3 regions of the Cellulomonas sp. NPDC055163 genome follow, and region 3 is predicted to be linked to each of the others. Evidence: riboswitches for the same ligand, from Rfam matches in the RefSeq annotation. Region 3 holds a riboswitch; each other region holds the start of a gene.
What was found. A riboswitch is a leader RNA that binds a small molecule or an ion and turns the genes downstream of it on or off. The one in region 3 is predicted to bind cyclic di-AMP.
Positions count from the first base shown of each region.

Region 1: it holds a riboswitch for cyclic di-AMP, as region 3 does, so the genes downstream of both, ACWFNE_RS19305 (C40 family peptidase) here and ACWFNE_RS12440 (C40 family peptidase) in region 3, are expected to answer to the same signal.
Region 2: it holds a riboswitch for cyclic di-AMP, as region 3 does, so the genes downstream of both, ACWFNE_RS04045 (C40 family peptidase) here and ACWFNE_RS12440 (C40 family peptidase) in region 3, are expected to answer to the same signal.

Region 1 is NZ_JBSGSU010000012.1:58,161-68,596, forward strand. Features, by position in the region: gene ACWFNE_RS19290 (MFS transporter) at 1-1,119, opposite strand, end outside; gene serC (phosphoserine transaminase) at 1,139-2,293, opposite strand; gene ACWFNE_RS19300 (metal-dependent transcriptional regulator) at 2,389-3,090, shown strand; cyclic di-AMP (ydaO/yuaA leader) riboswitch at 3,314-3,474, shown strand; gene ACWFNE_RS19305 (C40 family peptidase) at 3,477-4,232, shown strand; gene ACWFNE_RS19310 (HNH endonuclease) at 4,446-4,946, shown strand; gene ACWFNE_RS19315 (universal stress protein) at 5,114-6,082, shown strand; gene ACWFNE_RS19320 (Lrp/AsnC family transcriptional regulator) at 6,164-6,673, opposite strand; gene ACWFNE_RS19325 (hypothetical protein) at 6,929-8,299, shown strand; gene rocD (ornithine--oxo-acid transaminase) at 8,482-9,720, opposite strand; gene ddaH (dimethylargininase) at 9,717-10,436, opposite strand, start outside.
Region 2 is NZ_JBSGSU010000002.1:56,279-66,714, forward strand. Features, by position in the region: gene ACWFNE_RS04030 (glycoside hydrolase family 113) at 1-392, opposite strand, end outside; gene ACWFNE_RS04035 (hypothetical protein) at 623-880, shown strand; gene ACWFNE_RS04040 (N(5)-(carboxyethyl)ornithine synthase) at 1,086-2,237, opposite strand; cyclic di-AMP (ydaO/yuaA leader) riboswitch at 2,501-2,682, shown strand; gene ACWFNE_RS04045 (C40 family peptidase) at 2,685-3,485, shown strand; gene ACWFNE_RS04050 (NAD-dependent epimerase/dehydratase family protein) at 3,571-4,563, opposite strand; gene ACWFNE_RS04055 (hypothetical protein) at 4,903-5,511, shown strand; gene ACWFNE_RS04060 (hypothetical protein) at 5,513-7,945, shown strand; gene ACWFNE_RS04065 (LacI family DNA-binding transcriptional regulator) at 8,232-9,302, shown strand; gene ACWFNE_RS04070 (GH32 C-terminal domain-containing protein) at 9,506-10,436, opposite strand, start outside.
Region 3 is NZ_JBSGSU010000005.1:417,965-428,400, forward strand. Features, by position in the region: gene ACWFNE_RS12425 (YVTN family beta-propeller repeat protein) at 1-945, opposite strand, end outside; gene ACWFNE_RS12430 (F510_1955 family glycosylhydrolase) at 1,072-1,980, opposite strand; gene ACWFNE_RS12435 (heavy metal translocating P-type ATPase) at 2,154-4,397, opposite strand; cyclic di-AMP (ydaO/yuaA leader) riboswitch at 4,612-4,793, shown strand; gene ACWFNE_RS12440 (C40 family peptidase) at 4,796-5,602, shown strand; gene ACWFNE_RS12445 (hypothetical protein) at 5,618-5,878, shown strand; gene ACWFNE_RS12450 (ArsR/SmtB family transcription factor) at 5,941-6,315, shown strand; gene ACWFNE_RS12455 (cation diffusion facilitator family transporter) at 6,312-7,349, shown strand; gene ACWFNE_RS12460 (SRPBCC family protein) at 7,477-7,959, opposite strand; gene ACWFNE_RS12465 (ArsR/SmtB family transcription factor) at 7,956-8,279, opposite strand; gene ACWFNE_RS12470 (DUF2269 domain-containing protein) at 8,366-8,875, opposite strand; gene ACWFNE_RS12475 (hypothetical protein) at 8,878-9,096, opposite strand; gene ACWFNE_RS12480 (TetR/AcrR family transcriptional regulator) at 9,176-9,757, shown strand; gene ACWFNE_RS12485 (zinc-binding dehydrogenase) at 9,879-10,373, shown strand.

The sequences.
Region 1 (10,436 bases), on a different contig from region 3:
CACCGCGGCTCCGACGCCGAGCGTCGAGCGGGCCTGCGCCTGGTCCAGCCGGCCGTCGGCGGCGCCGAGCAGCATCGAGATCGCGAGCGGGAACTGCGCGCCGTACCCGAGCCCCGCGACGACGAGCCCCGCGAGGGCGAGCGCGGGCGTCGTCGCGACCCACAGCACGAGCCAGCCGGCGGCGGCGACCGCGAAGGCGGCGAGCAGCAGCTGGAGCGGAGTGGACCGCAGCGCGAGGCGCCCGACGGCGAAGCGCGCGACGCACATCCCGGCGATGAGCCCCGAGACGGCACCGGCGGCGACACCGGTCCCCGCGTCCGCGTGCGTGCGCAGCAGGTCGGCCGCCCACGCGGTCGTCGCGTTCTCGATGGCGACGACCGCGACGAGCGTGGCCCAGAGCAGCCAGAAGGTGGTCGAGAAGCGGCCCGGGCGTGCGCCCGCGGCGCCGGCCGGCGGTGCGTCGACGGATCCCGCTGCGCCCGCGGCTCCCGTCTCCGTCGCCGGGGCGGTGCCGGCGGCCCGGGCCGTCGCGGTGCCGAGCGCACCCTGCCCGGGCAGCCGCGCGACGAGCAGCGCCGTGCCGGCCGCGAGCACCACGGTGACGGCCACCGCGGGCCGCCAGCCCCACCCCAGGGCGACCGCGCCGCCGAGCGCGAGCGGCCCCACGAGCCCGACGAGCGCCCCCGTGCCGTGCCCCTCGCTCACCGCGGCCGGGCCCGCGGCGCCGTGGTGCACCGTGAGCGCGGGCTGTGCGGCGGCGATGAACAGCGCACCGCCGGTCGCGGCGACGGTCGCCGCGGGCAGCGTCACGAGCAGGCCGGGGGCGCTCACGAGGGCGACGACCCCGGTGGACAGGAGGCCGGCGGCGAGCAGCAGGACGCCGCGGCGGCCGAGCCGGCGCACGAGGGCGGCGCTCGTGAAGCCCGAGGTCAGGGTGCCGCACGCCATGAACCCCGTGTGCAGGCCGGCCTGCGCGCGGGTGATCCCGAGCTCGTCGGCGAGGAGCGGCAGCCCGGGCACGAAGCTGTAGAGGAACCACCCCCACGTGCCGAAGCACGCGTAGAGCGCGGCGGTGACCCGGTCCCGGACGAGCCGGGCGGGTGCGGGGCGGGCGTTCACCGTGGGTCCGGTGCCGCGGTCAGCCCAGCTGCTCCACGACGTGGTCGATGCACCGCGTCAGGGCGAGCACGTCCTGGGGGTCGACCGCGGGGAACATCGCGACGCGCAGCTGGTTGCGCCCGAGCTTGCGGTACGGGTCGATGTCGACGACGCCGTGCGCCCGCAGGACGCGCGCCACCGCGGCGGCGTCGATCTCGGGCGCGAGGTCGATCGTGCCGACGACGTTCGAGCGCACCGCCGGGTCGTCGACGAACGGCGTCGCCCAGTCGCGCTGCTCGGCCCAGCCGTACAGGTGCGCGGCCGACTCCGCGGTGCGCGCGGCGGCCCAGGCGAGCCCACCGTGCGACAGCATCCAGTCGAGCTGCTCCGCGAGGAGCACGAGCGTCGCGAGCGCCGGGGTGTTCAGCGTCTGGTCGAGACGCGAGCTCGTGACCGCCGTCGTCAGCGACAGGAACTCGGGCACCCAGCGCCCGCCGCCCTCGACCTGCGCGGCCCGCTCGACGGCGTCGGGCGACAGGACGGCGAGCCACAGCCCGCCGTCGGACGCGAAGGACTTCTGCGGCGCGAAGTAGTAGACGTCGGTCTCGCTCACGTCGACCGCGAGCCCGCCCGCCGCGGACGTCGCGTCGACCACGGTCAGGGCGCCCTGCTCGCGCGAGCCGGCGACGCGGCGCACGGGCGCGGCGACGCCCGTCGAGGTCTCGTTGTGCGGCCACGCGTAGACGTCGACGCCGTCCTCCGGCTCGGGCAGCGCGAGCTGCCCCGGGGGCGCGGTGCGGACGGTCGGCTCGCCGAGGAACGGGGCGCGAGCCGCAGCCGTCGCGAACTTCGCGCCGAACTCGCCGAAGCTCACGTGCTGGCTGCGCTCGCGCACGAGGCACAGCGTCGCGAGGTCCCAGAACGCCGTCGAGCCGCCGTTGCCGAGCACGACCTCGTACCCGTCGGGCAGGTCGAACAGCTCGGCGAGGCCCGAGCGCACGCGCCCGACGAGCGCGCGCACCGGCGGCTGGCGGTGGGACGTGCCGAGCAGCGTGCGACCGACCGACGCCAGGGCGTCGACCTGAGCGGCGCGGACCTTGCTGGGTCCGGAGCCGAACCGGCCGTCGACGGGCAGCAGGTCGGCGGGGACGGTGATCGCACGGATCGCGGGCGCGGTGTCGGGGGCCTCGGGCACGGTGCAGACGATACGGCGTCGGGGGCCGTCGGCGCCGGAGCGCCTACCCTTATGGCCAGCGACGACGACGAGAGCGACGAGCGAGAGGCTGCGGCGTGAGCGACCTGATCGACACCACCGAGATGTACCTGAAGACCGTGTACGAGCTCACCGAGGAGGGCATCACGCCGCTGCGGGCCCGCATCGCGGAGCGGCTCGGGCACAGCGGCCCGACGGTCTCCCAGACCGTGGCGCGGATGGCGCGCGACGGCCTGGTGGTGGTGAGCGGGGACCGGCACCTCGAGCTGACCGAGCTCGGGCTCGCGAAGGCCACCCGCGTCATGCGCAAGCACCGCCTCGCGGAGCGGCTGCTCACGGACGTCATCGGCCTCGACTGGGAGTTCGTGCACGAGGAGGCGTGCCGGTGGGAGCACGTCATGAGCGAGCGCGTCGAGCGCCGGCTCGCGGCGCTGCTCGACCACCCGCACTTCGACCCCTACGGCAACCCGATCCCGGGGCTCGCGGAGATCGGCGAGACGAGCACGTCCGAGCAGTTCCTCGACGGCGTCACGTCGCTCCTCACCGTCGCCAACGCCGCGGGGGGCCGGCTCGACGACGTCGTCGTGGCGCGCCTGGGCGAGCCGATCCAGCCGGACGTCGAGCTGCTGTCGCGGCTCGCGCAGGCGGGGATCCGCCCGGGTGTGACGGTCACGGTCGAGCGCGGCCCGGGTGTCGTGACCATCGCGCCGCCCGGTGCGGCGACGGTCCTCGACCTGCCCGACGACGTCGCGCGCCACATCTTCGTCGGCAACCGCTGACCTGCGCCGGGGCGCGCGCGACCCCGCTCCGGCACCGTCCCGGGGCTCCCCGGCGTCGGCGGCGGGAGGTGTCCTGGGGAGGCGGCGGACCCGTCCGGTGCAGGGGACGAAACGGGACGTGTCGGATACGTGACATTCCCGCGGGGACTCCTGTACGTTCGTCCTGCTTCACCCGGACCCTCCTTCGGAGAAGCCCTCGTGCGGATCGCCCAACCCTGCCGCCGCACGCGGTCCGCTCAACTCGCCGGCAGGGGCGGGGGACCCATGACGGGCACCGGCAACGGTGTCCTTGGGGTGAAGCCCGACGGATGCTCGCATCCCGACGGCCGGGTGTTCTCCCACCCGAACCCGACAGCTGACCTCGCAGGCCACAGGAGAGGTACCCAGTGACCGAGAGCACGACGCGCGCGCGGCACCGTTCCGTCCGCCGCCCTGCCACACCGCTGACGGACCTCGCGTCCGCGGCGTCCGAGTCGATGGGCGCCGTCGGTCGTGGCGCCGCGATCGTCGCCGCGTCGGGCGGTCTCGTCGCCACGATGATCAGCCCCGCGGCTGCTGCCCCCGGCGCCGGCGCCGCGGGTGCCCTTCCGGCGGTCGACACGTCCGCGCTCACCGCCTCGGCGCGGGCCGTGCTCCAGACCTCCCCGGTCGTCTCCTCGCCGGTGGACGCCGCATGGTCCTTCGAGGCTCCCGCCGTGACCGTCGCCCCGAAGCCGGTCGCCCAGACCCGTGCCGCACGGGCCGCCGCGAGCCGCAGCGCCGAGCGCACGGCCACCGCGACCGTCAACAACCCCATCCCGCAGTCCGTCGCGGGCAACGCGGTCCTCGAGGTCGCGGCCCGCTACGTCGGGACCCCGTACGTCTCGGGCGGCACGACCCCCGAGGGCTTCGACTGCTCGGGCTTCGTCTCGTACGTCTACGCCCAGCTCGGCATCTCGCTCCCGCGCACGTCGTCCGCCATCAAGGGCGCCGGCACGGTCGTCTCGCGGGCCGACGCGCTCCCGGGCGACCTGATCTGGAGCCCCGGCCACATCAGCATCTACGCCGGCGGCAACGACCAGATCGACTCGCCGTCGCCGGGCAAGACCGTGCAGTTCCGCACCATCTACCAGAGCTCGCCGGTCTTCATCCGCATCGGCTGAGCCCCCCGCACCGCTCCTCCAGGGCCCCCTGCACGCCACGGCGCGCAGGGGGCCCTGGACGTACGTCCGGAAATCACCGGGCGTCCACCCCCTGCTCGTGCCAGAGTCGGGGGACGCGGGGCACGTCGCCGCGTACTCTGGTCGCGCTTGCACTCCCCCAGGGACCCGCCAGCCAGGTGGGTCCACCGACCTGGACAGGAGCCCGCCGTGCTGATGCCCGTGACGCACCGGACGCTGCTTCTCAACGCCAGTCTCGAACCCCTCTGCGTCGTGAGCGTGCACCGCGCTGTCACGCTCGTCATGTCCGGGAAGGCGTCGATCCTCGAGACCGACGGCCGCGAGCTCCACTCGGAACGCACCTCGCTCCCGCTGCCCCTCGTGCTGTGCCTGACGCGGTACGTGCATGTCCCGATGCGCAAGGCGGTCGCCCCGACGCGGCGCACGGTCCTGCAGCGCGACGGTCACCGGTGCGCGTACTGCGGCGGGGGAGCGGACACGGTCGACCACGTGCTGCCCCGCTCGCGCGGCGGCCGGCACGAGTGGACCAACGTCGTCGCCGCGTGCAGCCGGTGCAACCACCGCAAAGCCGACCGGCTGCTCCACGAGATCGGCTGGGAGCTGCCGTTCGTCCCCCGTGCGCCGCGCGGCCTGGCGGCGCTCATGGCCGGCTCCCACGTCGACGAGCCCACCTGGAACGCGTACCTCGTCGCCTGAGCGGGCGTGCCCCGCCCGGCGGACCACCTGGGCGCCGTCCGTGGGACCCCGGGACGCCGCGGTGCGTGGCACACGCCAAGCGGCCCCCAAGGACGCCTCCCGAAAGTTTCCGGTCGGGGCATGATCGGGGGCAGACTGGGTGCCGTGACGACCAGGAGGTACGGGCCATGACGCACGACGACGTCGTACTCGTCGGGGTGGACGGCTCGGCGGCCAGCCTGCACGCGCTCGACTGGGCCGCCGGACAGGCCCGGGCGCACGGACGCCGGCTCCACATCGTGTGCTCGTACTCGCTGCCGTCGTTCACCGCCGCCTCGCTCGACGGCGGCTACGCGGCGCTCGACGACTCCGCGATCCAGGAGGGCGCCCGCGCGGTGCTCGCCGAGGCCCAGGCGCGGGTGGCCCCGTCGGGGACGCCGGTGACCGCGACGGTCGCGACCGGCGACGCCGCGGGCGTGCTCGTCGAGATGTCGCACGACGTGGCGCTCGCGGTCGTCGGCACGCGCGGGCGCGGCGGGTTCGCGGACCGCCTGCTCGGCACGGTGTCGTCGGCGCTCCCGGCGCACGCGGCCTGCCCGACGGTCGTGGTGCCCCTGCGCGGAACGGACTCCGTACGGACGGTGTCCGACGACGCGCCGCTCGAGCCCGTCGCGCCCGTGCGGCGCATCGTCGTCGGCATCGACGGGTCCCCGCAGGCGGACCTCGCGCTGCGCTGCGCCCTCCGGGAGGCCGAGGTGTGGGGCGCCGAGCTGACTGCCGTCGCGGGCGTGCCCGTGGGTGCCGGCAGCGGGATCCTCGCGTGGCTGCCCGCGTCCGTCGACCACGAGCAGGTGCTCGCGGACGCCGCGGAAGGCCTCAACGTCGTGGTCGACCGCGCGCTCGCCGACCACCCCGGGCTCACGGTGCGCCGGCACGTGCTCGACGGCACGGGCGCCGAGCTGCTGACGGAGTTCTCGACCGCCACCGACCTCATCGTGGTCGGCTCGCGCGGTCGCGGCGGGTTCGCCGGGCTGCTGCTGGGGTCGACGAGCCAGGCGGTGCTGCACCACGCGGTGTGCCCGGTGATGGTCGTGACGAGCCGGTGCAAGCAGTTCGCGGAGCGGACCGGCGAGGTGCCGCCCGAGCGCCGGGTCTGACCGGACGCTGCGGCCCGTGCGGGTGGCCGGCCTGCGCGGGCGGCCCGTGCGGGCGGTCAGGCAGGCGGCCCCTGCGGGCGGTCAGGCGGGCGGGGCCGCGGGGACGTCGGGCCGGCGCAGGAGCGCGGACAGCACGATCGTCGAGCGTGTGCGGGCCACGAACGGCTCGGCGGCGAGGCGCTCGACGACCTGCTCGAGGTGGCGCATGTCGTGCGCGCGGACCTGCAGCACCACGTCGACGTCGCCCGTGACGGTGCTCGCGGCGACGACCTCGGGGTAGTTCTCCACGGCGGCCCGCATCGTCGCCGGGCTCGTCGAGCCGTGGCAGTAGAGCTCGACGAACGCCTCCGTCGCCCAGCCCAGCGCCGCCGGGTCGAGCAGCACCGTGTACCCGCGCACGACGCCGCGCGCGCGCAGCCGGTCGACGCGCCGCTTGACCGCGGGCGCCGACAGCGACACCGCGGCCCCGATCTCCGCGTAGCTCGCCCGGGCGTCGACCGCGAGCTCGCGCAGGATCGCGGTGTCGAGGCCGTCGAGCGGGGCAGGCGTGGCGGTTCCGGCGGGGCGGTCCCAGGGGGCGGCGGGTGGCACGCGCTCATCATCCCGCACGCCCGCCGCGTGCCCCGGCGCCACGAGGAAGCGGGGGTGGGGAGTGCCGCTGACCGGGAAAGGGTATTCACGACCAAATGGTCCGGATCGGGCTATCTCACGAATCGCTACGGCGAGGAATGATTTTTCCGGGCAGCGCGGAACAAAGGGGACATATGGCCGTAACAATGCCGTTCTCGCCTTGCGTTCAAGTGGCGATTCCGCGAAAGTCGTGCCCGACGAGAGGCAGGGGCACCCATGGCGACTGTGCGCGAGGACCGACGGCTCGGCGGCATCCCGACCCAGCGCGAGGCCGGCGCGGCAGGAGCCCCACCCGAGGGCACGACCGCGGTGACGGCCGCGCCCGACGGGGCGACGCCGGACGCGACGGCAGCGCCCGGCGCCCGTGCCACGGTCACGACCGCGCCCGCGGCGACCCCGCTCGTCCCGTCGCCGGCCCCCGCTCCGGCGGTCGAGAGCATCGCCCCGGCCGAGGCCCCCGCGGTCGGCGCCGGCCTACCCGTTGCTGACGTACCCACCGCCGACGCACCCGATGCGGACGCACCCCGTGCCGACGCACCCCGTGCCGATGGGCCCGATGCGGCTCCGCAGCTCGCGCCGGCGTCGCCCGCCGCCCCCGCGCGGCGCCGCCGGGTCCGGACCGCCGTCGTCGTCGGCGCGGTCTCGCTCGTGCTCGGCGCGCTCGTCGCCGGCATCGTCGTGAAGGTCCAGCTGGACGCGCGCGCGGCCGAGCTCGCCCGCGCGCAGGGCCGGGTGGCGGCCGAGACCGCCGCACGCACGGCCGACGCCCGGTTCCTGGACGGGCGCACGCGCGCGGTCGAGCTCGCGTCGTCCGCCGCGTTCCGCTCGGCAGCCCTCGCGGACGTCGCCGCGGTGAGCCAGGCCGCCCAGGGCGTGCTCGCGGCGACCCCGCAGGCCGGCGACGCGCCGCGGGCCGCGCTCCAGGCTGCCGTCGACGCACTCGGTGCTGCGTCCGCCACGACCGGGAGCGGCTCCAACGTCGCGACGCTGCGCACTGCCGCAGCCGCCGTCGCCGCCCCGCAGCAGGCCGCGGTCGAGGCACAGGCCGCGTGGCAGGCCGCCGAGGACGCCCGCATCGCAGCCGAGCGTGCGGCGGCGGAGGCCGCAGCGGCCGCCGAGGCCCAGGCCGCCGAGCGGCGCGCCAACGCACGTCCGGCCGCACGCGCGCCCCGGCAGGCAGCCGCCCCGCGTGCCTCCTCCGGCGGCAGCGCACCGGCTGCTGCTGCCGCCGCCGCGCCGGCCGAGACCGCCGGGGGCTGGGCCGCCGGGGTCGAGTCGTACGGCGTCGGCGGGCTCGGCGAGGCGATCAACGCGCACCGTGCCGCCAACGGGCTCGGCCCGCTGAGCGTGTCCGGGTCCAGCTCGCTCGCGAACCACGCGGCGGACATGGCGGCGCAGTGGCGGATCTGGCACAGCGGCCGCGACCACATCGTCGGCTACGTCCAGCCCGCGAGCGCGAGCGCCATGATCTCCGCCTACGCGAACTCGGCGGGCCACAACGCGTGGCTCCTGTCCGACACCTCGCACGTGTCGATCGGCGCCGTGACGCTCAATGGGCGCCTCTTCACGGCGATGTCCTTCAGCTGAAGGCATCGCAGCCGACCGGCGCTGCGGCGGACCTGGCGCTGCAGCTGACCGGCGCTGCGGCTGACTGGCGCTGCGGCTGACCGGCGCCCAACCGACCGGCTCCCCAGCCGGCCGGCACCCCAGCCGGCCGGCTGCAGCGGCGGCACCCGACGTGCGGGCGCCGCCGCGTGCGCCCGGAGAACTCAGCGCAGGACGAGCGCGAGGCGGTCGAGCGCGAGGTCGAGGTCGTCGCGCCCGATGACGAGCGGCGGCGCGAGCCGGATCGTCGAGCCGTGCGTGTCCTTGACGAGCACGCCCTGCTCGAGCAGCCGCACGCACACGTCGCGCCCGGTGAACCGCGTGGGGTCGACGTCGACGCCGGCCCACAGGCCGACGGCCCGGAACCGCTCGACGAGCCCGTCGTCGGCGAGGCCCTGCAGGCGCTCGCGCAGGTGGACGCCCAGGGTGCGGGCGCGCTCCTGGTGCTCGCCGGTCGCGAGCAGCCCGGTCACCGCGAGGCCGACCGCGCACGCGAGCGGGTTGCCGCCGAACGTCGAGCCGTGCGTGCCGTACGTGAGCACGCCGAGCACGTCGGCCCGCCCGACGACGGCCGAGACGGGCACGATGCCGCCGCCGAGCGCCTTGCCCAGCGTCATGAGGTCGGGGCGCACGTCCCACAGCTCGCACGCGAACGTCGTCCCGGTGCGCCCGAGCCCCGACTGGATCTCGTCGGCCACGAGCAGCACGCCCGCGTCGTCGCACGCCGCGCGCACGGCCGGCCAGTAGCCGTCGGGCGGGATGACGACGCCCTGCTCGCCCTGGATCGGCTCGAGCAGGACCGCGACCGTGGTCTCGTCGATCGCGTCCCGCACCGCCGCCGCGTCGCCGTAGGGCACGAGGCGGAAGCCCGGGGTGTACGGCCCGAAGCCGGTCCGGGCGTCCTCGTCGTCGGAGAACGAGATGATCGTCGTCGTCCGGCCGTGGAAGTTGCCCGACGCGACGACGATGGTCGCCCGGTCCGGCGCGACACCCTTGACCTCGTAGCCCCACTTGCGGGCCGCCTTGATCGCGGTCTCGACGGCCTCCGCGCCGGTGTTCATGGGCAGCACCATCGGCGGGCCCACGACGTGCGGGGCGGCGAGCGCGGCGAGCGCGTCGGCGAACGGCCCGAGCAGGTCGTGGTCGAACGCCCGGGACGTGAGCGTGATCCGGTCGAGCTGCGCGTGCGCTGCCGCGAGCAGAGCCGGGTGCCCGTGGCCGAAGTTGAGCGCCGAGTACCCGGCCAGGAGGTCGAGGTAGTCGGCCCCCGCGGTGTCGCGCACCCAGGCGCCCGAGCCGGACGCGAGCGTCACGGGCAGCGGGTGGTAGTTCTGCGCGAGCGTCGGCGTGGCGCCGGAGGTGGGCCCGGCGACGGGCGGGACGACGGGCACCGTCGTGGTCATCGCGCGGCGCGGATCTCGAGCGTGCAGCACTTCGCGCCGCCGCCGCCCTTGAGCAGCTCGCTCGTGTCGACCGGGATCGGGTTCCAGCCGCGCTCGGTCAGCGCCGCCGCGAGGTCGACCGCGCTTGGCGCGACGACGACGTTCTTCCCGTCGCTCACCGCGTTGAGGCCCAGCGCCACCGCGTCGCGCTCGGTCGCGAGGATCGCGTCGGGGAAGACGCGCTCGAGCAGCTCCCGCGAGCGGTCGGAGAACGCCGGCGGGTAGTACGCGACCTGCGGGTCCGCCGGGTCGCTCGACAGCACCGCGAGCGCGGTGTCGAGGTGGTAGTAGTGCGGGTCGACGAGCTCGAGCGAGACGACCTCGCGGCCGAACAGCCGGGCGGCCTCCTCGTGCGCGGACTGGTCGGTCCGGAAGCCGGTTCCCGCGAGGACCACGTCGCCGACGACGAGCAGGTCGCCCTCGCCCTCGTTGATCTCCGAGGCGGTGTGCGTCACGTAGCCGCGGTCGGCGAACCACTTCTGGTACGCGGGACCCTCGGGTCCGCGCTCGGCGTACCGGAACCGTGCGGAGTACACGACACCGTCGACGACGGTCGCGCCGTTCGCCGCGTAGACCATGTCCGGGAGGCCCTCGATGGGGTCGATCGTCTCCACGGTGTGCCCGAGGTCGAGGTACACGTCGCGCAGCGTGCGCCACTGCCGGACGGCGAGGCCGGC
Region 2 (10,436 bases), on a different contig from region 3:
GCGTGGTGCACGAGGAACTCGGTATAGCTCGCGAACCACTCGCTCCACTTCGGCTCGCACGGCACGTCGTGGTCGAAGAAGTTGATGTGCGCGCGCCACGTGCCGTCGGCGCAGTTCACGACCGGCTTCAGCACGACGGCGAGGCCGCGCTCGTGCGCCGCGCGGATCGCCGCGCGCACCTCCTCGTCGCTCACGGTCGGCTCGTCGCGGAAGCGGATCTCGGTGGACTGCGGGGTGTCCTGCAGCGTGAAGAACGTGATCGCCGTCCACGTCACGCCGAGCCGCTCGACCATCAGGGACATCGAGCGCTCCGCCTCGGGCCCGGTCCACTCCCCGCGCCGGGAGCCCCAGCCCCACGTCATCCCCGCGATCCAGCCGTCGAGCTGCGTCATCCGTGCACTCCCCGTCGAGTCGTCGCCGCCGCGCCGACGTCGCGGACCCCCGCTCCCTCGCGCGCGAGGACCACGGTACGTCGAATCGATTCGCCGGGCCCCGGCACGGGTGCATCACGCGCGCCGCCGTCGACTCCTCCTCTCCGGGGACCTTCGAAGAGGCCCGGCGTGGCGCCGCGGTCGTGTCGGAGGTCGGGGAGACGCTGGGAGCTCACGAGGAGGGGTGGGAGATGGCCGGAGCCGACGACGACCTCGGGGCCGGCGACCTCGGTGCCGACGAGGTCGCGGACGAGGTCCGCGCCGCATATGCGGGCGCCACGTGGTTCGAGCTCGCCCGTGCGACGTCCGAGGCGCACCACGCGGCCGAGCGCCACGGTGCCCGCGAGCCGGGAGCGGACGCGCGTCGCGCCCGCTACGCCGCGCTGCGCGCGCTGCTCGACGAGGCGACGGACAACGTGAGCACGCACTGCCTGCACGCGAGGCTCTGAGCAGCGCACTGCTTGCACGGGAGGCGAGCCGCGCACGTCCTGCACGCAAGGTGAGCCCCACGCGTCCTGCACGCGATGCTCCGAGCCGGGCGCGTCCTGCACGCGCGCGGCACGGAGCCCAGCGCACGTCCCGCAGAACGCCAGGGCCCCCTGGGCCCGCACGGGCGCTCCCCCGGTGCGAGGGCGGCGCGCGCCCGCGCCGCCCTCAGCGCACGGCGCCCACCGGCGCCGCGACCGCCCGCTCGTGCGGGTGCGCGGCATCCCGGCCCTGGAACGCGAGGACCGCCGGGTTCAGGACGCGGCCGTCGCGCACCTCGATCGCACGCCGCAGGGTCTCGTCGCCCGCCCAGGCGTCCGGCCCGCCCATGACCCCCGCGAGGAACGGCAGCACCGCCTCGCTGATCTCCCACGACGCCGAGCTCCACAGGTAGGACGGGCTGTGGTCGACGGCGTAGTAGGTCACGTGGTCGCCGACCTCGACGACCGGGTCGCGGAACGAGGTCGGCCGGGCCCACTCGAAGCCCATCCCCGCGTCGCACGAGACGTCGACCACGAGGCTGCCCCGCCGGAACGCCGCGAGGTCCTCGGTGCGCAGGTACACCACGGGGCGCTGCGGGTCCTGCAGCGTGCAGTTGACGACGACGTCGTGCCCGGTGAGGAACTCGGCGACGGCCACACGCGTCCCTCCGGCGTCCACGTGGCCGTCCGGCTCGAGGTGCACCATCCGTGTCTCGTGGATCGGCGCCCCGACGGCGGCGACGCCCCGGTGGGTGACGACCTCGACGTCGTGCACCCCGTGCGCGAGGAGGGCGGTCACGGCGCCGCGGGCCGTGGCCCCGAAGCCCAGGACAGCCGCGGAGAGCCGCCGCCCGTAGTCGCCGGTCAGCCCGACGAGCTGGAGCGCGTGCAGGACGGAGCAGTAGCCGGCGATCTCGTTGTTCTTGTGGAAGACGTGCAGGCCGAACCCGCCGTCGTCGGCCCAGTGGTTCATCGCCTCGAACGCGAGGAGCGTCAGCCCGTGGTCGATCGCGACCTGCGTGAGGGCGACGTCCTGGACGCAGTGCGGCCAGCCCCAGAGGACCTGGCCGGCGTGCATCGCCTCGAGGTCCTCGACCTGCGGCTTGGGCAGGAGCACGACGTCGGACCCGGAGATCACCTGCGCGCGGGGCGCGAGCCCGCCGACGAGCCCGGCGAGCTCCGCGTCGGGCACCCCGAGCCGCTCCCCGTAGCCCTCCTCGAGGGTGATCCTCGCCCGCAGCCCGGGGTCGATGCGCTCGAGGTGCGCGGGGTGGACCGCGAGCCGCCGCTCGTCCTCCTTGCGCGACGTCGAGACGATGCCCAGGCTCAGCAGACCCATCACGTGCCCCCTCGCAGGGATGACGACGACCCCGTTCCGCGAGCGTACGCCCGGGCCGCGCGAGTGAGGCGCTCGTCACACCCGGAGGGACGCCGACCGGGCGGCCGTGCCGGATTCACGCGGGGATCTCCCGTTCTTCGCGTGACCTACGTCATCCCTTCGGGTGATCGTGCAACCTGGACACGCGTTCACCCGTGACCTTGCCGTGACATATCGCGGACGCCGTGCCTAACATCGACGCGCCCCACCCTCCTGGGGCGGCCTGAGGTGGATCGCCGAGTCCTGCCACCACCCGCGGTCAGTTCGAGTCTCGCTGGCAGGAGCGGGGGACCCACTTGTGGGCATCCGTGCGGTGTCCTTGGGGTGAAGCCGGTCGAACGCGACCGGCCGGGCGTTCTCCAGCCCGAACCCGACAGCTCACCTCGTAGGCGTATGGAGAGGTTCTGCATGCCCTCGAGCACGTCTCACGGACGCCGCCGGTCACCCGGCCGGCCGACGACCCCCCTCAACGACCTCGCCACGGCCACCAGCGCCGGCATCGCCACGGCGGGTCGCCGCTCGGCGGTCGTCGCAGCCGGCTCCGGTCTCATGATCGGCATCGTGGCGGTCCCCGCCTCGGCCGAGGGCAGCAGCGCCAGCGGCGCCTCCCTCGCCGCGGTCGACAGCACCGTCCTCACGGCCTCGGCCCGCGCGATCCTCGAGACCTCCCCGGTCGTCGCTGCCGCGCCTGACGCGGTGTGGGGCTTCGACGCCCCGACGCTGACCGCCGTCACGCCGCCGCCCCCGCCGGAGCCCGAGCCCGTCGTCGAGACGCGCGCCGCGACGACGTCCCGGAGCCAGGCCCGCGCCGCGGCCGCCCCGACCGCCGCCGTGGCCGAGGAGGAGGCCCCCGCGGTCTCCGTCCCCGCCTCGGCCGTGGGCAACGCGATCGTCGAGGTCGCGTCGCGCTACGTCGGTGTGCCGTACGTCTCGGGCGGCACGACGCCCGACGGCTTCGACTGCTCCGGCTTCACCTCGTACGTGTTCGCGCAGGTCGGGATCGACCTGCCCCGCACGTCGGCCGAGCAGAAGGGCGCCGGCACCGTCGTCTCGCGTGCGGACGCCCAGGCCGGCGACCTGATCTGGTCCCCGGGCCACATCTCGATCTACGCGGGCGACGGCATGCAGATCGACGCCCCGCGCCCGGGCAAGACGATCCAGTTCCGCTCGATCTGGCAGTCCAGCCCGGTCTTCATCCGGGTCGGCTGAGCCCAGGCACCGCACTGCTCCGCACTGCACGAGAGCGCCCGCCCCTCCGGGGGTCGGGCGCTCTCGTCGTTCCCGGCGCGGCGCCTCAGCGCACGCGGTACGTCTCGACGAGCCGGTCCATGAGCGCGTCGAGGCGCGGGTCGACGACCTTGCGGGCCGGGTCGGCGTCGAACCAGTCGACGATCTCGCGGGCACCCCGCTCGAACGGCACGGTCGCGCGGTAGCCGGGCACGACGCTGCGCACCTTCGTGTTGTCGAAGACCATCGAGTGCGCCTTGTCGCCGAGGAGGCCGGCGCCCCACTCGGGGTCGTGGGACGCGATGACGTCGGAGGGCACGTGCACGATGCGGGCCTCGACCCCGGCCGCCGCGGCGAGCGCGTGCGTGATCTGGTCCCACGTGAGCACGTCGTCCGACGTCAGGTGGAACGCCTCCCCGAGCGTGCGCGGGTGGCCGAGCAGCGGCACGAACCCCTGGGCGAAGTCGGTGTGGTGCGTGAGGGTCCACAACGACGTCCCGTCCCCGTGCACCACGACCTCCTTGCCCTGGCGCATGCGCTCGAGGGCCGTCCAGCCGCCGTCGAGGGGGACGAGCGTGCGGTCGTACGTGTGCGAGGGCCGCACGATCGTCGCGGGGAAGCCGTCCTCGCGGTACGCGCGCACGAGCAGGTCCTCGCACGCGATCTTGTCGCGCGAGTACTGCCAGTCCGGGTTGCGCAGCGGGGTCGACTCGGTCACGGGCAGCCGGGCGGGCGGCGTCTGGTACGCCGACGCGGAGCTGATGAACACGTACTGCCCGGTGCGCCCGGTGAACAGCTCGACGTCCGCGCGCACGTGCTCCGGGGTGAAGGCGACCCAGTCGACGACGGCGTCGAACTCCCGGTCGCCGAGCGCCTCGCGGACCGACGCCGGGTCGCGGACGTCGGCGCGGAGGGTCCGGACGCCGTCGGGCAGCGGACGCGTCGCGCTCTCGCCGCGGTTGAGCACCGTGAGGTCGAGGCCCCGCTCGACGGCGAGACGGGTGGAGGCGGAGCTGATGACGCCGCTGCCGCCGAGGAAGAGGACCGAGAGAGGGCTCATCCCCGCACGCTAGCCCGTGCTCCCGGGAGAGTGACGGAGATCACGGCGGCATAACGATGTGCGCCGTTCCACCACCAAGTACCTAGTACCGACTGTTCGCCGTATCCGCGGCGCTGCTAGACAGTGGTCGCTCCGCTCCGGTGGGGCGGACCGGCAACGACGCCGGCCGCCCCGCCGGACGGCTGCGCTCCCCGTCCGCTCGCGGCCCACCCCGCGACCCACGCACAGCACGCAGCGCACCATCCCCACGCGCGGCCGCTCCCGCTCCACGAGCACGCGGTCGCACGGTCCCGCACGCCCTCGTGCGCCCCCGGGCGCACGCACCACACCGAGGTGGTCATGACACGTCCCCTGCTCGCCGGGCCCGTCCTCGCGGTCCTCGCCGCCGTCCTCGTGCTGCTCACCGGGGTGCTGGGCCCCGAGACGCAGGCCGTCGCGCTGCTCGGCACCGCGCTGGGCGGTGCCCTCGGGCTCGTGCCCGACCGCTCCCACGCACAGCGGGCCGGCGCCTTCGCCGCGGGCCTCGCGGCAGCGTGGGCCGGGTATCTGCTGCGCGCCGCCGTGCTGCCCGACGCCCCGAGCGGGCGCGCCGTGGCGGTGCTGCTCGTGGTGCTCACGTGCACGCTGCTCGCGGCCGGGACGCGCGGGGCGCTGCCGCTCTGGGCCACGCTGCTCGGCGCCGCCGCCCTCGCCGGCGCGTACGAGGCGGCGTACACCGCCGACCCGTCGGGCGTCCTCGCGACCTCGCCCGGAGCCGCGACCACCGTGCTCCTCGCCGCCGGGACGGGATTCGTGGCGACCGCGCTGCTCGACGCCCTGGGCGCCGGCCGGGAGCGCGTCGCGTCCGCACCGCCGGAGCCCGAGGCACCGGACGGGCCCGACGACGACGCGCCCGCAGCCCCGCACTGGTCCGCCCCGCGCCCCCTCCAGCACACCCAGGAGTCCTGACGTGCGTCCTTCCCTCCCCCGCCCGGCCCTCGCCTCCCGCGCCACGACCCGGCGCGCCGCGACAGCTGCCGTCGCCGTCCCGCTCGCGCTGCTCGTCGCCGCGCCCTCGCTCGCCGCCGCTCGCGTGCCCACCGCGACCGACGGCGACGTCCAGGTCACCAACACCGAGACCGTGCAGGCCCGACTCGACGCCTCCGGCATGGTCCGCGAGGCGCGCGTCTACGAGCAGCTCACCTTCACCGGGACCGGCACGGCGAGCGTGGAGAACCCGGTGTCCGAGCGCGGCCTGCGCAACCTCGACGGGTTCGGCGGGTTCAGCGTGGAGGACGGCGCGCTGCGCACGTCCGTGGACGTCGACGGCGCGCAGCGGCTGCGCACCGTGAGCGACTTCGCGGGCGACCTCCCTCTCGGCGTCGACGTGACCTACCGGTTGGACGGCGAGGTCGTGACCCCGCGCGAGGTGCTCGGGCGCTCGGGCCTGCTCGAGGTCCGGTACACCGTGACGAACCTGACGGCGCGCGACGACGAGGTCGAGTTCGCCGACGGAGCGGGCGGCACGGGGTCGGGCACCGCGGAGACGGTCGTGCCGATGGTCGGGCAGCTCGTCACGACGCTGCCCTCGTCGTTCACCGCCGTCGCGTCGGAGCAGGCGAACATCTCCGGCGACGGCCGGGGCGGCACCCGCCTCACCTACCAGATGACCCTGTTCCCCCCGATCGGGTCGTCGAGCCTCGAGCTCGGCTACTCGGCCCGCATCTCGCTCGGCGTCGTCCCGCCGGCGACGATCACGGCGCTCCCGGTCTCGCCCCTGACGAGCGCGTCGTTCAAGGGCGGATCGGCGAGCTACGCGAGCGGCGCGCAGAGCGGCGTCGACCTGACGGCGGGCGCGCTCGAGATCGACGCGAACCTGCTGCGCCTGCACGACGGCGCCGCCGAGCTGCTCGCCGGGCTCGTGCAGCTGCGCGACGGGGCCGCCGAGCTGTCCGCCGGCCTGGTCGACGAGGCCGCGCCGGGCGCCGACACGCTCGCGGCCGGCCTCGACACGGCGCACGACGGCGCGGCCGAGCTCGCGGACGGCGCCCGCCGGCTCGACACCGGGGCGGAGCAGCTCGCCGACGGCGGCGCACGGCTCGACGCCGGGCTCGCGTCGGCGGGGGCCGCGGTCCCGCAGCTGCTCGGCGGGCTCACGCAGCTCGACGCAGGGCTCGTGAAGGTCGATGCCGGGCTCGCGCAGCTGTCGGGGTCGATCGGGCTGCTCCCCGAGAGCATGAAGCCGCTGCACGAGGGGGTCGCGAGCATCCGCGCGGCGGTCGGCGCCCCGGGAGCGACCGGCACGCTGGTCGACGGGGTCGACCAGGTGCGGGTCGGTCTCGGCGGCGCGGTGACCGGCCTGGGCAGCGTCCGCGCGGGAGCGGTCGGGGTGTCCGGCCTCGTCGGCACGGGCGCGGACCTGACGGCGACGGCCACGACCCTGCGGAGCACCGCGGCGGCGGTGCGGTCCGCGCACCCCGCAGAGGCGGACCGGCTCGTGGTCGAGGCGAGCGCGCTCGAGGACCGCGCCGTGAGCCTGGCGCGAGCAGCGGGCACCACCACCGCCGTGATCGCGGGCGTCGACGACCTGACGGCGCGCCTGCAGGCGGCGATCCCCGGCGTCGTCCGCGTCGAGTGCGGCCTCAGCGGCTCGTCGCTGCCCGGCACGTGCCCCGCGGGCGCCGCGAGCGTGACCGCCGGGCTCGCTCAGCTCGACGGCGGCATCGACCTGGTCGCCGCCGGGGTCGTCGGCAAGGTCCAGGGCGCGGTCGGCTCCCCGGCCGACGGCGCGACGACGCTGCGCGGCGGTGTCGGCGCGGCCCGCGCCGGCGTGGGGCAGCTCACGACCGGCGGGCGCACGCTCGCCGGCGGTCTCGGAGAGCTCGCGACGGGCGCCTCGACGCTGCACGGTGGCGCGACGACCCTCGCGCAGGGCACGGACCGCCTGTCCGGCGGCGCGGCAGCGCTCGCCGGAGGCACCGAGCGCCTCGCGTCCGGGGCCGACGAGCTCGCCGCGGGGATCGGTCGCGCCGCGGACGGCTCGGCCGAGCTCGCGGACGGGCTCGTCACCGCGGCGAACGGCGCACCCGCACTGGTCGACGGTGCGCAGCGCCTCTCGACCGACGGCACGTCTCTGCTCGTGGAGCGAGGCAAGGACACCGCGAGCGACTACGGCGTGAAGTACGCCGTCATCGAGGCGGGCGCCGAGCGGGCCGCGACCGAGGGCATGGCGTTCGGCGCGCCCGAGGGCGCCGCGGGCGCGACGGCGTACTCGCTCGAGATCGCGGGCGTCGACGGCGCGGGCGCGCGGAGCCTCGGCCGGGGCATCGCCGCGGTCGCGCTGTTCGCGATCGGGGCGGTCGTCGCCGGCCTGCTCGGGAGGCGCACCACCGGAGCCGCCTGAGCGGCCTGAGCCGCCCGGGTGCGCCCGGGCCCGAGACGCGCCCGGCACCGGGATCCCCCCTCCTCGTGCCGGGCGCTCGGCTGTTCGGACGTCGCTGCGCCGGGATCGGCGGGCCGGCTGCTGTGGCGCGGCGGTCCGGGCGCGGGGCACGCACCGGCGCCCGGGCGCGAGAGCGCCGGAGCGCCGGAGCGCCGGAGCAGCCTTCCCAGCCGGGCCGACGGCCCCTCGCACTCCTCACTCGCTGACAACGTTGTCTGCCGACGCTCGCGGCCAGTACGCTCGGACCATGACATCGATGTCAGACCCGCCCGACGAGACACTGCACCGGCGGACCCGCGCGACGATGCGCGACGTCGCCGCGCTCGCCGGGGTCGGCATCAAGACCGTCTCGCGGTGGGCCAACGGCGAGACCGGCGTCTCCGCCGCGACCGCGACACGCGTCGCCCGGGCCGCCACCGCGCTGCGGTTCCAGCCGGACCTCGTCGCGGGCAACCTGCGGCGGACCGGCGGGCGGTCGATGAGCCTGGGGCTGATCCTCGCGAGCGTCGACAACCCGTTCTGCGCCGCGATCCACCGCGCGGTCGAGGACGTCGCCGGCAGCCGCGGCGTCGCGGTGTTCTCGGCCAGCACCGACGAGGACCCCCGCCGGGAGCGCGCACTCGTCGCGGCCTTCACGTCGCGCCGCGTCGACGGCCTGATCCTCACCGCGACGGCGAGCGACCACCGCCACCTGCACGCCGCGATCGAGACGGGCACACCGGTCGTGCTCGTCGACCGGGCGCCGGGCGGGCTCGGCGCTGACGTCGTGGTCGTCGACAACGTCGAGGGCGCAGCAACCGCGACCGGGCACCTCGTCCGGCACGGGCACCGGCGCATCGCGCACCTCGGCGACCTCTCGGTCATCGTCACCGCACGCGAGCGGCACGACGGGCACCTGCGCGCCCTGCACGCCGCGGGCATCCCGCTCGACGACCGGCTCGTCGTCCCCGGGCTGCGCGGCGTCGAGGCGGCGCACGCCGCGACGCGTGCGCTGCTGACGTCCCCCGAGCCCCCGACCGCGCTGTTCACGAGCCAGAACCTCGTCACCATCGGCGCCATCCGGGCCCTGCGCGAGCTCGCCGCCCAGCACACCGTCGCCCTCGTCGGCTTCGACGACTTCGCCCTCGCCGACCTCGTCGACCCCGGCATCACCGTCGTCGCCCAGAACCCCGCCGACATCGGCCGCGCCGCCGCCGAACGCGTCTTCGCCCGACTCACCGACCCCGACCTCCCCCCCGAACGCATCGTCCTGCCCACCCGCCTCGTCGAACGCGGCTCCGGCGAGATCCCCCCACCCGAGGGCACGGGCACCGCCTGAACTCCCGTCGCGCGCGCCGACCCGTGGGCCTCGACGGAGGACGCGGGGCGCGGGATCGGTCAGCCCCACGACGCCTGCCTGCCGCGCCGCCCGCATGCGACGACTCCTGCGTGCGACGCCGCCCGCGGCACGGAGCACCGGTGACACCCGCCCGGGCGCCGCCGCCGGACCCCAGCGGCCCGGCGACGGCGCGGCGCGACGCGTCAGTCCAGCGGCTGCACCGTCAGGCTGCGGACCCGCGCCTGCCCTCCCTCGGCGAACAGGGCGACCCCGTCGCTCGTGAGCGCCGGGTAGACGAGGTCGGTGAGCGCGACCTCGCCGCCACCGCCGAGCACCTCGACCGACGACCGGTCGACGAGCACCCGGATCCGCACGCGCCCCTCGGGGGCGGGCAGCGGCGCGGCGTGCACGCCGGCGAAGGCCTCGTGGAAGCCGACGTCGCCCGACGCGGTGCGGTCGACGAACAGCCGCTCGCGGTGCACGTCGTACCCGATCACGGTCCGCTCGCCGGTCCCGGTCCGGACGTGCAGGCCGACGCGGTCGGCGCTGCCCACCTCGAGCTCCGCGTCGATCGCGAGGACGGTCCCACGCGCCTGCCGCGGGAGCGCCGTGACGCCCTCGCGGACCACCCTGTCGCGCAGCCGGTACGGCGCGACGCCCGAGGACGCGACCACGTCGGCGAGCTCACGGACGGGGGCCTGACTGAGCCGGAGCTCGCCACCGACGTCGCGCAGCGTGAGCTCGCGCGGGAACGTCATGGACCCGCGCCAGGTCCCGGTGGGCGTCGCGGAGGCGTACTCCCAGTTGTTCATCCACGCGACGGCGAGGCGGCGCCCGTCGGGCACGTTCTCGAAGGTCAGCGCCGCGTAGAAGTCCGTGCCGTGGTCGAGCCAGCGGTAGCGCTCGAGCATGCTGCGCGCCGGCACGTCCGAGAGCGTGACCTGGTCGGCGAGCACGTGGCCCCACCCGCCGCTCACGCTGTCGACGACGTGGAGCCGCGCCTGCCGCCCGGCGAGCTCGCGCACGTCCCACGCGACCCAGTCGAGCGCCTCGCTGTCCTGACCGGTCGCGCTGCGCACGACCTCGCCGTCCACGACGAGGTTCACGGTCGCCTCGGCCGCACGCGGACGCACG
Region 3 (10,436 bases):
GTAGAGGTTGGTCACCCACGCCACCTCCCCGCTGGGGTCGACGACCACCCCGTGCGGACCTGACCCGGTCGTGATGGTCGCCCGCACGTCCATGGTCGCGACGTCGATGATCGTCACAGTGTCACCGGGCGCGTCGGGAGTGCCCTGGTCGGCCGACAGCAGGCTGGTCCCGTCCGGGGTCAGGAACAGCTGGACCGGCGGGGACGGCACCTCGAGCGTCGCGACGACCGCCTGGGCGGTCAGGTCGACCTGCGCGACCGCGCTGGTCCCGGCCAGGCTCACGTACGCGGTGCGCGCGTCGTTCGACACGGCGACCTGCACCGGGGACTCCCCGACCGGGATGGTCGCGGTGCGCGTGAGGGTGGCGGGGTCGACCACGTCGATGGTCCCGGCGGCCGTGCCCGCCACCACCAAGATGGTGCCGTCGCCGCTGGGCCGCTGGCCGTGCGGGCCGGCGCTGACGCCGAGGGTGCCGGTCGGGGCGAGGGTGGCGGCGTCGTAGCGGTCGAGGGAGTCCTCACCGGAGTTGGTCACGTAGACCGAGGACCCGTCGGGCGTGAGCACCACGTGGGCGGGGCTGGTCCCGGTGGCCGCGGTCCCGCGCAGCTCGTAGCTCTCGGCGTCCAGGGCGACGAGGGCGTTGTTGTGCCCGCTGACCGCCCAGACGGTGGACCCGTCCGGGCTGATCTGCACGTTGTGCGGGCTGGGGATCCCGGACACCGTGGTCAGCACCTCACCGGAGTCGGCATCGATCGCGGTCAGCGTCCCTTCGCCCTCGTTCGCGACCCACACCGTGCCGGTCACCCCAGTGGACACCGGCGCCTGGGTCGCGGTGGCGGCGTCGTCAGCGGCGGAGGGCTCCGAGCCGGTGCTGCACGCCGCGAGCAGCAGCGTGCCCGCGACGGCGACGGTGAGCAGGATCGGGCGGCGGGTCGGGGTCCACATGGGCAGGCTCCAGGCGTTCAAGGAAAGGTCTCGCCCTGACTCTTCGGCGCGAACCCCGCACGCCCGCTGGTCCTCACATGAAGATCCCATTGATTTTCCCGCGGCCGTCCTGATCACACCCCCCGATCAGGCTCCTGGCAGCGGGTCGAACCCGGCCGCGAGGTCGACCGACTCCAGGACCGTGTCCTGCGTCACGGCCACCACGCGCAGCGACCCGTCGGCCGCGCGGTGCGCCGCCACGGCCTGCGGCGGTCCCGGGAGAGTCGCGGCCGGCGCCCAGGTCGCGCCGGCGTCCTCGGAGAGCGTGACGTCCCCGTCCGGCGTCACCCCGACGACGGTCGAGGTGTCCGCCCAGTCCACGACCTGCAGCAGCGGGGCCTCCTCGAGCCGGTCCCAGCTCGCGCCGGCGTCGGTGGAACGGACCGGGCCCTCCTGGCTGGTGACCACGATCGTGCGCCCGTCAGGTGAGACGTCCATCGCGAACGGCGGCACCGGGACGTCGAGGTCACCCCACCTCACCCCGTCACTCGTGGCCTGCAGGGCCGCGCCGTCGAACGCCACGACCCCCGCGTCTGAGGCGGTCATGGCGTGGAAGTCCGACTCGCCCTCCCGCGACAGGGCGGTCCAGGTCTCGCCGGCGTCGGTGGACTCCATCAGCCCCACCGGGTTCGCCATGTCCGTCCCGGCCCCCGGATGACCCGAGGCGTAGAAGTGGTCCGGCCCGGCGACGGTGAAGCCCATCAGGTCGATCACCGGCCCCACCCGCTTCGGTCCCGTCTCGTCGTACCGGAACAGCCCTTCGTGCGTGGCCAGGTAGACCAGGTCGTCGGCCGGGTTGATCCCGACCCCGTGCGTGTGCGCCCCCGGCAGGCCGGCGCTGTCGGTCTCGTCCGCGTGGGCGTGCCCGTCGGAGGCGGTGGCCGCCTGGCCGGTCGGCGCGGTGGCCGGGCCGAGGTCCTGCGAGCACGCGGCGACCGCCACGGTCACGCCGAAGGCGATCACGGTCGCGGTGAGGCGCCGTCGAGCGCGGTTCATGAGATCTCCCAACGTCGAGGTGCCTCGCCCGGAACAGGCGTCCCAGGCGAGGCATCAGGCAACGAGCGTGCGGTGGGCACGCCCACCGGGCCAGCCTCGCCCGGGGGACGCCCGAGCGAGGCTGTCGTTGCATCAAGGTTCGATGAAGCCGCCCCGGCGCCCGGGGTGCCGGGTCAGCCGCGGCGGGCGAGCACTGCCTGCGCGCTGGCCTCGGGCCGCAGGTCCAGTCGGCGCAGGAGCTGGGCGTTGAGCGCCACCACGACGGTCGAGACGGACATCAGGATCGCCCCGATCGCCATCGGCATCACGAACCCGACCGGTGCGAGCACACCCGCCGCGAGGGGGACGGCGATGAGGTTGTACCCGGCGGCCCAGGACAGGTTCTGCTGCATCTTGCGGTAGGACGCGCGGGACAGCTCGATCACGGACAGCACCGAGCGGGGGTCGTCGCTGGCCAGGATCACCCCGGCCGAGGCGATCGCGACGTCGGTGCCGGCGCCGATCGCGATGCCGACGTCGGCCTGGGCGAGCGCCGGTGCGTCGTTCACCCCGTCCCCGACCATCGCCACGCGCCGGCCTTGGGCCTGCAGCTCGGCGACCTTCTCGCTCTTGTTCTCCGGGCGGACCCCGGCGAACACCTGGTCGACCCCGATCTCGGCGGCGACCGCGCGGGCGACCGGCTCGGCGTCGCCGGTGATCATCACCACGTGCACGCCGCGGGCGTGCAGGGCGTCGACCGCCTGGCGGGACTCGGGGCGGATCTCGTCGGCCAGGGCCAGCGCCCCGGCGACCTGCCCGTCGATGAGCACGTGCAGGACGATCGCGCCCTGCTCAGCCCACGCGTGCGTCTGGGCGAGCGGGTGGGCGTGGTGCTCGGCGAGCATCCGGGGCCCGCCGACGGCGACGTCGTGCCCGTCGACGGTGGCGCGGACCCCGACCGCGGTACTGGCCCGGAACTCACTCGCCCGCGCGACCCGCACGGAGCGGGCGGTGGCGGCCGCGATGATGGCACGGGCGAGCGGGTGCTCACTGTCGGCCTCCGCGCCCGCGGCCAGGGCGAGGACCTCGTCCTCGGTGCGGGTGCCCTCGACGGCGATGTGGGTCACGGCGGGCTCGCCCTTGGTCAGGGTGCCGGTCTTGTCGAACAGGACGGTGTCCACGGTGCGCATCTGCTCCAAGGCCATCCGGTCCTTCACGAGCACCCCGCCGCGGGCGGCGCGTTCGGTCGCGATGGAGACCACCAGCGGGATCGCCAGGCCCAGGGCGTGGGGGCAGGCGATCACCAGGACGGTGATGACGCGGATCCACGCGGTCTCCGGGGTGCCCCACGTCAGCCACGCGGCCAGCGTCAGGGCGGCGGAGCCGAGCGCGAACCAGAACAGCCACCCGGCGGCGGTGTCGGCCAGGCGCTGGGCGCGGGTAGAGGAGGACTGGGCCTGCTCGACGAGGCGGCGGATGCCGGCCAGAGCGGTGTCGTCCCCGACGGCGTCGATGCGGACTCGGATCGCGGAGTCCGTGGCGACGGTCCCGGCCACGACGTGGTCGCCCGCGGCGCGCCGGACCGGGCGGGATTCCCCGGTAATCATCGACTCGTCGACGTCTGCGGACCCGTCGACCACGACGCCGTCGGCGGGCACCCGTCCGCCGGGGCGCACGATCACCACGTCCCCGAGACGCAGGTCGGCGGGGGCGACGACCGTGACGGTGCCGGCGTCGACGCGCTCGGCCTCGTCGGGCAGCAGCGCGGCCAGGGAGTCCAGCGCGGAAGACGTCTGTGCCAGGGAGCGCATCTCGACCCAGTGCCCGAGCAGCATGATGACCACCAGCAGCGCCAGCTCCCACCAGAAGTCGAGCTCGTGGGACAGCACCCCCAGGCTCGAGCCCCAGGACGCGACGAACGCGACCGTGATGGCCATGCCGATGAGCAGCATCATCGCGGGCTTGCGTGCCCGCAGCTCGCTGACCGCCCCCACCAGGAAGGGGCGCCCGCCGACGACGTAGATGATCGTGCCGAGCACCGGGGAGACCCACGCGATCGCGGGTGCGTCGGGCAGGGGGTACCCCAGGAGCGCCGCGAACATCCCGCTGGCCAGCACCGTCGGGACCGCCAGCACGAGCGTCAACCAGAACAGCCGCCGGAACTGCCCGACGTGGTCCCCGTGCCCGCCTTGGCCGCCGTGCCCGTGCTGGTGCCCACCCGCGGGCGCCGCCCCCGCATGGTCATGATGGTGGTCGGCGTGGGCGGTGTCGGTGTGGCTGTGCGCGCCGTGGTCGGGGTGATGCTCGGCGTGCACCGGGTGGTGCTCGCCGTGAGCCGCCGGCTGCGGGTCTGCGGTGACCGTCACCGGCGTGCCGTGGTGGCCGTGGTGCTCGGCACCTGGCGGGGTGGTGTGGTGCTCGGGATGCGACGTGCTCATGATCCGGCCCTCCTCGGCGACCTGCCCGTAACGGATACCCCTGGGGGGTATACCAGCGCACAACGTGTCCCAGTGCGTGGGCATTCCCGGTAGTCCAAGAAGTCGTGATGAGCAGAGCGTCCGCGGCGCTGGCGACCCGCCGGCGTGACCTTGCCGTGACATCCCCGCGAAGCGGCACCTAGGATCGACCCGCCCCACCCTCCTGGGGCAGCCCGAGGTGGATCGCCGAGTCCTGCCACCACCCGCGGTCAGTTCCAGTCCTGCTGGCAGGAGCGGGGGACCCACATCGTGGGCATCCGTGCGGTGTCCTTGGGGTGAAGCCGGTCGAACCTGACCGGCCGGGCGTTCTCCAGCCCGAACCCGACAGCTCACCTCGTAGGCGTCTGGAGAGGTTCACCATGCCTTCGAGCGCCACCCGCGGCCGTCGCCGCTCACCGGGTCGCCCCACGACCTCTCTCGACGACCTCGCCACCGCGACCAGCGCGGGCCTGGCCACCGCGGGCCGCCGCTCGGCCGTCGCCGCAGCCGGGTCCGGGTTGCTCCTGTCGATGGTGGCCGTGCCCGCCTCGGCGCACGGGTCCGGCACGCACGCCGCCAGCGTCGCCGGCGTCAACACCGCCGCGCTGACCGCCTCCGCGCACGCGCTGGTGCACACCTCCCCGGTCGTGGCCGCCGCCCCTGACGCCGTCTGGGGCTTCGAGGCCCCCACGCTGACCGCGGTCGCCCCGCCGCCCGTCGTCGAGGCCGAGCCCGAGCCCGCGCCGGCAGCTGCGTCGCGCAGCGCGGCCCGCGCCGCGGCAGCCGAGCCCGCCACGCAGGAGGCGCCCGCGGCCGAGGCGGAGCCGATCGGTGCCGCGGCGCCCGCGTCGGCGAACGGCAACGCGATCGTCGAGATCGCGGCCCGCTACGTCGGTGTGCCGTACCTGTCCGGGGGAAGCACCCCCGAGGGGTTCGACTGCTCGGGGTTCACGTCCTACGTGTACGCCCAGGTCGGCATCACCCTCCCGCGCACGTCCTCCGCCCAGCGCGGCGCCGGCACGGTCGTCTCCCGGGCCGAGGCCCAGCCGGGCGACCTCATCTGGTCCCCGGGGCACATCTCGATCTACGCCGGCGACAACATGCAGGTCGACGCCCCCCGCCCGGGCAAGACCATCCAGATCCGCGAGATCTGGCAGACCAACCCCACCTTCATCCGCGTCAGCTGAACCGCAGGCGGCCGGGTGGACATCGACGCACCGCACCAGGTCATCCTCACCGGGCGTGAGCTCATGCTGCTGCGCGCCGGGCTCAAGGCGTACCTGACATCTTTCGACGCCCACCGCGCCCTCGACGGTGGTGCCACGCACCCCGAAGCCCAGTGGCGCGAGGTGCAGCGCACCATCGGTGAGCTCATCTGGCGGCTCGAGGAAGCCGGCGTCGAACCCGGGACCAGGCTCCAGCACAGCGCCGAGGCCGTCGACCCGACAGCACGCGACGCCTAGCCCGCCCAGGTGCGGCGACCGAGCGTGCTTCAGCGCGACGGCGGCAGAGTTAATATCTGCGCATGATCGAAGATACGAATAGATGCGGTCGCTTGCCGGACAGCTCCTTCGTCGAGCTCGCTGTCGAGGTGTTCGCGATGCTGGCGGACGCCACGCGGGTGCGGATCATCCTCGCCCTGCGGGACACGGGCGAGGTGAGCGTGAACCACCTCGCAGAGGTCGTGGGCAAGTCGCCCTCGACGGTCTCCCAGCACCTGGCCAAGCTCCGGCTGGCGCGCATCGTCTCTACGCGCCACGACGGGACCAAGGTGTTCTATCGGCTCGAGAACGAGCACGCTCGCCAGCTCGTCACCGACGCGATCTTCCAGGCCGAGCACGCTCTCGGCGGCACGCCGCGGCACCACCACCAGGACATGCTCGAAGCAGACGCGTCATGAGCGCGCGGGCGCACGTGCACGACCACGACGTCGCGCACGACCACTCTCCGGGCCACAGCCATGAGCACGACCACGAGCACGACCATGGGCATGGCCACGGCGGCGGGTTGCGCGGGTTCCTTCGGGAGCTGTTCATGCCGCACACCCACGACGCCGCCGACTCGGTCGACGACGCCCTGACGGCCTCCCGGGAGGGCGTGCGGGCGTTGAAGATCAGCCTGTTCGTGCTGCTCGGCACCACGGTCGCGCAGTTCGTCGTCGTCCTGTTCACCGCATCCGTTGCCCTGCTGGCGGACACGATCCACAACTTCTCCGACGCCCTGACTGCGGTGCCGCTGTGGGTGGCGTTCGTGCTGGCACGCCGACCCGCGTCGCGCATGTTCACCTACGGCTACGGGCGCGCCGAAGACCTCGCCGGCCTGTTCATCCTCGTGGTCGTTGCTCTCTCAGCGGTCGTGGCCGCGTGGCAGTCCGTCGACCGGCTCCTCGACCCGCGCCCGTTGGAGAACCTCGGCCTGCTTGCGGCCGCCGGCGTCATCGGCTTCGCCGGCAACGAAGCGGTGGCGATCTACCGCATCCGCGTGGGGCGACGCATCGGCTCGGCCGCCCTGGTGGCTGACGGCGTGCACGCTCGCACCGACGGCTTCACCTCCCTGGCGGTGGTGCTCGGCGCCCTGGGCGTCTGGCTCGGCTTCCCGGTCGCCGACCCGATCATCGGCATCCTGATCGCGGCCGCGATCCTCGTGCTGCTGTGGGGCACCGCCAAGAGCATCGGCGGCCGACTGATGGACGGCATCGACCCCGCCCTCTTGCACCGAGCCGAGCATGCCCTGGAGGCAACTCCCGGGGTCGCCGGCATCGACCGGCTGCAGGTGCGCTGGATCGGCCACCGCGTCGTGGGCGACGCCGTCATCACGGTCAACGTCACCACGCTCGCCGACGCTGACGCGATCGCCACCGCCGCGCATGCCGAGCTTGTCGAGCACCTGCCCGGCGTCGAGCAGTTCACCGTGCGTCCCGTCCCCGCCCGCTGACATCACCGCTGAGCCGATCCCGCAGGTCGGCTGGTGCGCCGAACGTCGATACGGATGGCCTCCGAGCCGGGGATCACCCCAAGGGGCCCGCCCTGACGAGCTAGGTTCCCGTCTGCTTGCTCGACGATCAGCGCGGTGCGGCGAGCAGGGCGGCGTAGCGGTCGAGGTACAGCGGCCATCCTTCGTCGTGCGCGACGCCGTCACGGACCGACTCCCAGCCGGGTCCGTGCCGGTCGAGATGGCGGTGCTCCAGCTCCACCCGCGTGCGCTGGGGTGTCTCGGCGACGAACCGGACCTCGACCTCGCTGGTGTTGTCCGGGTCGGTCTCGATGCTCCACCGGGGACTGATGTCCCAGCTGAACACCACCCGGTCCGGGGGGTCGTAGGCGAGCACGCGCGCCCAGCGGCACTCGGTGCCGTCGACGCCGCGGTCATAGATGTGACCGCCGACCTTCGGCTCGAACACGGTCTCGGCGATCGCCGCGTCGAGCAGGTTGTGCTCGGGCGGCTTGAAGTCGCCGAACCGCTCGGTGAACACGGCGAAGGCGCGCTCGAGCGGCGCGTCCACGACGATCTGCCGGCGCACCACCACATCGACTGCCTGGGTCATGAGTCCTCCTCGATCGGGTGTTCGACGGCGTCCTGGTACCCGGTCAGGGCGCGGCTCCAGAACGTGTCCAGCTGATCTCGCAAGGCGGCGACGCCTGCGGGGTTGAGTCGATAGACCCGGCGCGTCCCGGCGGTGCGGTCGGTGACCAGGCCGGCGTCCTTGAGCACCTTCAGGTGCTGAGACACCGCTGGCCGGCTGATCGGCAGCTCGTGGGCCAGCTCGCCGACCGCCCACGGGCGTTCCGCCAGACGCGCGACGATGGCCCGCCGGGTCGGGTCGCCCAAGGCGTCCCATCCGTCATCCACTCGGTAAGTGACCACGAACGGTAAGTTACGACGCACGCCTGCGAACGTCAAGAGACAACGCAGGGCGCTCCCCGGGGCTAACAAGCCTGACCCGCCAGGGATCAGGCGGCCCGCGCGCCCTGCTGAAGCCGCCACCCGCGGGCGGTCAGGCCCTTGGGCTTGAACACCGACAAGACCGTGGCGCCAAGCAGCACCAGCAGCGCGAGCACCACGTGCACCAACGGCGAGACCGAGCGCAGCGCGTCGAGGTCGCCGGTCGAGGTGTCGGTCGCAACCTCGGCCAGCGTGGCGAGGGTCTCGGTGTAGAGGACCAGCACGAACGTGGCCACCACGGTGAGCACCAGCTTGGTCACCACCCAGTAGTGCCGCGCCAGCCCCCACACCGTGCCCAGCGACTGCACCAGCCCCGTCGCCAGTGCGGCGAGCGCCAGCGGCACGAGCACCGTCCACGCCAGCGCATCCATCGCGACGTACATCGCGCGCACCGTCGCGTCCTCCCGTGCGGTGATCGCCACCACGGACATCCCCAAGAACGTCAGCACCGCCCCGGTCCACCCGACCGAGGACGTGATGTGCAGGCACAGCGCCCCCTTGCGCAGCCCCGGCGACATGCTCACCGTCGCGCACCCAGCGTGGTGGTCGGACCCGCCTCGGCTCCGGCCGCCCCGTGGCGCTGCGGACCGTGCTCGCCGCCGGCCAGCAGGGCGATCACCACCAGCGCAACCATCACGGCGCCGAGCACGGCCAGGACCTTCACCCACCGCGGCGCGCGCGGGCGCTCCGGCCGAGCGTGGTCAGCTGACGGGGAGGGCCGGTCCGGCGTGGTGTCCATGAGAGCTCCTGGGTCGGGTTTTATGGAACACAGTGTCACAGCGCCGACGACGTGTCACTGGGGTGGGTACGGTAGGGGCATGCCGCTGCTCTGGCGCGACTCAGTCGACGCTCACCGCCACGCCGTGCGGGAGTCCGTCCTCGACGCCGCGGGCGCCATCTACACAGAGACCGGCCCGACCGGCCTGACGATGTCTGCGGTCGCCGAGCGGGCCGGGATCGGCAGGGGGACGCTCTACCGGTACTTCCCGGACACCCGTGAGCTCCTGCTCGCCTGGCACGAACGCCAGGTGCGCACCCACCTGGGCCAACTGCGCCACGTCCGCGCCGGCACCTCCGATCCCGACGATGCGCTGCGCGCCGTGCTCGAGGCTTTCGCGAGCGTGACTAGAAGTCATGGCAACGAGGAGTCAGCGGTGGGACTGCACTCTGGGGAGCACATCGCCGAGGCCCAGCACGAGCTGCACGCGCTCCTTCGTGACCTGCTCGCCGAAGAGACCCGCCGCGGTCGAGTTCGCGCCGACATCGACGTCGACCTGCTGGTCACCTTCTGCATCCATGCACTCGGCGCAGCGCACGAGATCTCGTCACCCGGCGCCCCTGGAGCGTTCACCGACCTGGTCATGGACGCGCTCCGGCCGCCGGGTGACGCCCGCAGCTAGAGACTTCGCCCGCCTGACGCCCACTCCTGCAGGAAGCGCCTCGTGCGCCTAAGACACACCCCTCGCGTGCGCGCTGCACGGCCTCGAGCGCGTCCCCGACTCGCGCGACCAGGAACTCGTCATCTTCGGCGCCGGCTCGATCGGCCTCATGGCGATCATCCTCTGCCGCGCCGAGGGAGCCTCCGACGTTCGCGTCGTCGAGCCCGACCCGGCACGACGCGCAGCCGCCCTCGAGCTCGGCGCCGTCGAAGCGGTCGCCTTCGCCGACGAGCTCAGCCGATCCGAGTTCGACCTCGCGCTCGACGCCAGCGGGCACCCGGCCGCCATCGCCCAGGCGATCGCTACGCTCGGACAGCGCGGCCGGCTCATCCAGATGGGAGTCGCCTCCCCCACCGCCGCTATCTCGCTGAGCCCGTACGACGTCTTCGCCAAGGAGCTGAGCATCATCGGGTCGAACTCCCTGGCCGAGAAGTACCTCGAGTCCGCCGAGCGCATGGTCGACCTGCAAGCCGGCCTGACCAGCCTCATCACCGCCACGTACAAGCTCGAGGACTACAACGAGGCCCTCAAGGCCGCGACCAGCCAGGACCACATCAAGATCCAGGTCGTGGCCTGACTGGTCGCCCGGGTCAGAAGAGGACACCGGGGCGCTGAACACCGTCGGGGCCGCATGCGACAC